Regions from separate parts of the Streptococcus sp. HMSC073D05 genome, predicted to be linked through region 1. Evidence: predicted binding sites of a transcription regulator. Region 1 holds the regulator's gene; the other holds the start of a gene.
What was found. The regulator Rex, encoded in region 1, represses fermentation and respiration genes when NADH is low (regulators of the CRP and FNR family bind a similar motif). The targets are predictions, from matches to a motif close to TTGTGAANTANTTCACAA.
Positions count from the first base shown of each region.

Region 2: a site for Rex is predicted at 1,468-1,485, ahead of adhE (bifunctional acetaldehyde-CoA/alcohol dehydrogenase). Genes of this name have one in related genera too.

Region 1 is NZ_KV807489.1:86,788-89,917, forward strand. It holds gene HMPREF2832_RS03780 (cysteine desulfurase family protein) at 1-246, shown strand, start outside; gene HMPREF2832_RS03785 (DUF1831 domain-containing protein) at 256-603, shown strand; gene HMPREF2832_RS03790 (DUF4649 family protein) at 605-820, shown strand; gene HMPREF2832_RS03795 (redox-sensing transcriptional repressor Rex) at 950-1,597, shown strand; gene radC (RadC family protein) at 1,799-2,482, opposite strand; gene HMPREF2832_RS03805 (hypothetical protein) at 2,537-2,815, opposite strand; gene HMPREF2832_RS03810 (class A sortase) at 2,985-3,130, opposite strand, start outside.
Region 2 is NZ_KV807478.1:37,253-40,382, reverse strand. It holds gene adhE (bifunctional acetaldehyde-CoA/alcohol dehydrogenase) at 1-1,373, opposite strand, end outside; gene HMPREF2832_RS00195 (acyltransferase family protein) at 1,776-3,130, opposite strand, start outside.

The DNA of each region.
Region 1 (3,130 bases):
TGGAATCTTGGCTTTCCAGGTGTCCAAAATGACGTTTTACTGATGCGACTCGATCTTGCTGGAATTTCTGTCTCTACAGGTTCTGCTTGTACCGCTGGTACAGTTCAACCCAGCCATGTCCTTGAGGCGCTCTATGGAAAAGATAGCTCACGCCTAAAAGAATCCCTTCGAATTAGTTTTTCAGAACTCAATACCGTAGAGGAGATTCAAGACTTCCTCTCAAAACTTAAAGAAATTTTATCATAGGAGAACAATATGGCTTTTGAAACAAGTGTTTCATTGAAAGACTGCAAATATACCTATAGTCTACACCCAAATGTTAAAAAATATACCTTACGTGACAATACATTCGCTGTTACCAAAGTTGGAAATTACGAGTTAAATCGTTTGCTCGAAGCCGTTCCAAATAGCGGCGAAGGCTTCCTACTTAAAATTATTTTCAATAAAGATTTGACAGGTTTTAAGATCAATATTACAGACAAGTCTGGACTTCGCCTGGTTAATATCTTTAAAAATCCAGAAAATGACATTATCCAACAAAAATTCTATTTCTTAATGGATAGTCTTGTCGAAAGAGAAATTTTCAACAAAACAGAGGCCTAATATGGTAACCCTAACTTATATCGATGCTTACCAAGTAGAACGAACGACTACTTATCCTGACCTTGCAGCCTGTATCCTAGCTTTTTCAGGCTGTGTAACCTTGCCTGACTCTTACTCAATCGTATCCATTGAATACAAGGGGGAAAAGCTCCCCTATACAGGACGAGTCGATGGACTTTATGCTTTTTTGAAAAAGGTAGAACAAGCTGAAAACTAAGCTGATGCTGATGGAACTCTCCATCGCCATCAGCTTTTTCTTTAGACAAAAATATTTTTTAAAAACCGCTTTAGATAGTTGATTTTTTCACAATCTTCCTATACAATAAGAGGGAAAGGTTGTGATATTGTGAAACATGATAAAAATACTCCAATTCCACGCGCAACAGCAAAACGCTTATCGCTCTACTACCGCATTTTTAAACGCTTTAACTCTGAAAAAATAGAGCGCGCCAATTCCAAGCAAATTGCTGATGCAATTGGGATTGACTCTGCTACCGTTCGCCGAGATTTTTCTTATTTTGGTGAATTAGGAAGACGGGGATTTGGTTATGACGTAAAAAAACTGATGAACTTCTTTGCGGATCTCTTAAATGATAATGCTATTACCAATGTCGCTATTGTGGGGATCGGAAATATGGGAAGTGCGCTCCTCAACTATCGCTTCCATGAACGCAATAAGATGAAAATTGTCATGGCTTTTGATGTAGATGATCATGAACTGATTAATACCAAAAGTAAGGATGGGATCCCCATTTATGGGATTTCTACGATCAAAGAGAATCTCAAAAAAGAAGGCATTCAAACAGCAATTTTAACTGTCCCAAGTATTAAAGCGCAGGAAGTGGCTAGTCTTTTAGTAGATGCCGGTGTCAAAGGAATTCTAAGCTTTTCTCCGGTCCATCTGACAGTTCCTAAAGACGTCGTCGTCCAATATGTCGATCTCACCAGTGAATTGCAAACACTCCTTTATTTCATGCGAAAAAACGAAGAATAAAGATTTATACATTAACAAGAAAAGAGGCTGGGACAAAAGTCCTAGCCTCTCAATTGTCTTGGATTATCGAGCAAGATGCAGTGGTTGAGTGGGCTCTACTACGCTGATTTCATCAGCTTTTACAGCCCTACTCAACTGTGCGGAGGCGGGACAAAGAAATCGAATTCTAACGAATTACTGATTTCTGTCCCACTCTCTTTTTTATACCAAATAATCTGTCTCTTCACGGTAACTATAATAGTTTTCTTCAGATACAATCAAGTGATCCAATAGGGTTAAACCCATCACTTCACAGGCCTCTAAAACTCGTTGCGTTACTTCATCATCATTTTTACTGGGAAATACGGCACCAGATGGATGATTGTGAGCCAAGATGATAGAGGTTGCCATGTGCTTCAGTGCATAATGCAGGATTTCACGTGGCTCCGCAATACTTCGATTCACGGTTCCAATAAAAATGGTCTGCTGATGAATAATTTCATTCTGCGTATTTAAATAGAGGGCAACCAGGTGCTCCTGTTTCTTATGGCCGATTTCCTGTTGAATTTTATGGGCCAATTTCTGGCTGCTCATGATCTGTTCAGAACTCATCAATTCGTCTTTATGAATCCTTCGTCCAAACTCAATCACAGCCTGAAGTTCGATGGCCTTCACCCGGCCAATACCTGAGATTTCCTGTAGCTCCTCTAGGGTTAATTGACTTAACTCCTTTAAACTATTAACCGAACTCAAAAGACCTTGTGCAATCTCATAAACGCTTTTTTTCTTATTACCTGTCCGTAAGAGAATGGATAGCAATTCTTGATGACTCAGCTTATCTACCCCTTCAGAAACCAAACGTTCTCTAGGAAGCAAAGATGGTTCAATAAATGATATGTCGTACATAATTTCCTCCTCACTTATTAATTCGTAATAAATAGAGAAAACGACGACCTTGCATTATTTACAGGCGATTTCTTCCTTCAAATCATCTAACACTAAGACTTCATCTTTATTAAAGCGGATCTGGTAACCTGTTTGAACTTGTTCAAGCTCTTTTAAAAACTGTTGAATTTCACAGCGAATCAAGTACTCCTGGCTCTGAGGAATGGCCTCTAAAGCTTGGTAGACCTGCTCTACTTCATAGATTCCTTTCGTAATTAAACCATTTCGTGGAAAATCGTTTACTAAGAGATTATAGAAATGATGCAAGAGATGATAAATTCGCTCTTTTGTCACTATTCTACCTCCTTATCATACTCTTTCCCCTTTATTATATACTGATTTTCCCTTAATATTATGACAAGTTCCTTACATTATATTACCAATCTCTTACAATTTTACAAGAATTTCTCCTAGCTTCCTACATAGAAAAAGCCCAGACATTTCTGTCTCGGGCTTTATTTTCTTAAAGTTGCATTTGATTATAAGACTTGCTGAATGAATCCAGGATGTCTTTTGGAGCCTTGTCATAGTCAACAGAGGTTTCCAAATTTCCTTTTACAATCGTACGGTAAGTCGCTGCAGCATCCTCACAGGTCACCAAGGTGATCT
Region 2 (3,130 bases), on a different contig from region 1:
TTGATATTCAAGAGGTTGATGGCACTAACGTTGTCCCCAACAGAGTTGCGTCCGTAAGAACCACATCCAAGTGTCAATGATGGCAAGAAGGCATTGTAAACATCCCCGATACCACCGAAAGTCGAAGGAGAGTTGCAGATAACACGAATAGCTTTGACTGCTTTACCAAATTCTTTGGTCAATTCTTCATCAGCAGTATGGATGGCTGCTGAGTGACCAAGACCGTTGAATTCAACCATTTGGCGAGCTTTGTTAATTCCGTCTTCACGGCTTTCAGATTTCAAAACAGCGATGACTGGTGACAATTTTTCACGAGTCAACGGTTCTTTTTCGCCAACTTCTTTACATTCTGCCGCAAGGATATTGGTTCCTTCCGGTACAGAGAAGCCAGCTTGTTCAGCGATCCATGCTGCTGGTTTCCCAACGATGTCCGCATTCAATTTCGCACCTGCACAGTTCTTGCTGTTGGCTTTTACGCCGAAGCAGAACTCTTCAAGAAGGGCTTTTTCTTTTTTGTTGACAAAGTAAGTGTGGTAAGATTTGAATTCTTCAACAAACTCATCGTAGATTTCTTTATCGATGATGACCGCTTGTTCAGACGCACAGACCATTCCGTTGTCAAATGATTTAGACATGACGATATCGTGTGCTGCTTGGCGGATGTTAGCTGATTTTTCAACATAAGCAGGTACGTTTCCGGCACCTACCCCAAGAGCTGGTTTCCCACATGAGTATGCCGCTTTAACCATGGCATTCCCACCGGTCGCAAGGATCGTAGCAACTCCTTCATGGTTCATAAGGGCACTGGTTGCTTCCATAGAAGGTTGGGTAATCCATTGCACACAGTTCTCAGGTGCTCCAGCTGCAATTGCCGCATCGCGTACGATTTGTGCCGCATGAGCAGATGATTCTTGAGCAGATGGGTGGAAGGCAAAGACGATAGGGTTCCGTGTCTTCAAGGAAATCAATGCTTTAAAGATTGCTGTTGAAGTAGGGTTGGTTGTAGGTGTGATCCCGCAGACAACACCGACTGGCTCAGCAATCAAAGTTAAACCAGTGACGTCATCTTCTGAAATGACACCAACTGTTTTGGTGTGACGCATGTTATTTACTACGTGTTCACAAGCGAACAAGTTCTTAGTCGCCTTGTCTTCAAAGACACCACGACCAGTTTCTTCATAAGCATGAAGAGCGAGCTCACCGTGTGCGTCAAGAGCAGCCACAGATGCTTTCGCTACAATGTAGTCCACTTGCTCCTGGTTCAATTTGCGCATCTCTTCAAGCGCCACAAGCGCTTTTTGCACCAACTCGTCTACATGCTTTTCAGCAGCGAGTTTCTTTTCTTCAGGTGAGAGAGTTTTTTTATCAGCCATTTGATGCTTTCCTCCAATGTTTGAAACCCTTATCCTTTTCTAGAACTTTTTCATGTTTTCGGAAATTTTCAAGAATAGTGTAAGAAATTTCGATTTGTTAATTATTTCACAATATAATTGTACTCTATTTTGAGATTTTTGTAAACACTTCCAAGCAACTTTCACAAAGATTTTTTTGAAGTTTGTAAAAATTTTATCAATCCTATTGCTGTGAAAGCAATTATCTAGCAAAATTGTGAAAAAATAATTAAAAAAATTTTTTCTTCACAAAGTGATATTTTCAATTGATTTTTGTAAGCGTTTTCTTAATCTTACTAAAAAAAGCAGCTTTTTACAAGTAAAAAGTTGCTTTTTGTTTTATTTTGTTAGGATTTGTTTTGTTTCAGTTTCAGAGAAGCATTTTTACTTCTTAACTGGACCTTTTTCAGCCTTGTCAAGAGCTTCTTTGACTGTTAGAGCATAGAGTTCTCCACCATTGGTTTCCATATTGAAGTGAACAGAGTCTGTTCCCACCCAAATATTTGGATTTTCAATTGCTACTTGGTACCAGTCCGCAATGGTGATATAGTCGTATTTCTTAGCTAGTTCCAACTCATAAAGTCGGGTTTGAACCGATTCACTGGACTGATCGTTGGCATATCGACCATCATATGGTGTCACAAGGATCAAGCGACGGCCTTTTGGAAGTTTTTCAACGTACTGATCCAGCAACTCTTTGTAGTTGCTCACGGTATTAGTTCCTAGAGCAATGACTACATTTTTTAGGAGAACTTTATTGGAGATATCGGTCTCAAAGACCTTCATTCCATTTTCCAACTGACGGCTCACCACTGCATCGATCTGGATGCCCGGGATCGCTTTGGTTAGGTAGTCCTGCGCTCGCAAGTTAACCGAATCACCAATCATGGTCACACCATTTGAGACGTTATAGTCTGTTGCAGTTGCATTGTCCACCTGCGTCCGTGTAACCTGCATTTTGCTGTCTGCTTGATTGAGCCCACTCACCACCAAACTCTCATCAAAAGCTCCGACGGTTGGTGCAAAGGCGGAGATTCCGACCATCAAGAGAGCCAGTGGAATCATGAGGTAAAAGATCGGCTTGGTCAAAAAACTGAGATCCATCTTCATACCAAAGACCCGAGGTTCCTTGCCTGCAATGGTTGGCTCCAAAATATAGAAGGACAGAGCCGTTAGAATCAAGGAAACGATCGTCGTCACAAGGGCTGCCATCATATTTCCCAAATGTTGAGAGAAGATGATAAAGAAAGGCCAGTGGAAAAGATAGACACCATAACTGGTATCTGCCAAGAAATTGAGGATGGCTGGTTCTTTTTTATCTGGCGTCTTCTCATGGAGAATGCGGGCCGACAGAATCATGGCACAAGCTGCGATTGTCGCTGCTAAAAAGCCAAACAGATAGGTCCACAAGCTATCAAATGGCAAGAAAAGACTGAGCACAAACAAGAAGGCAAAGCTTCCACCCAAGACCGATAAGGTCTTTTTCATGCTCCAAGACTGCACCAGCTTTGTAAAGTTCGGGCTGACATTGGCAATCCCTGTCACCGTTGCTAGGCATGATCCTGCAAAGAAGGGGAAGATGTGAGTGAAGCTAGAAAAATAGATGGTAGAGAAATTGGCTGTCAGAAAGGCACGGATGAACATGGACAAGAAGGGGAAGAGAAAGAGCCCGCTGGATGCCAGGAAGAGCATACCTCGGTATTTCCCAACCGTCTTAGCCCGCTTAGCCAAGAACCATG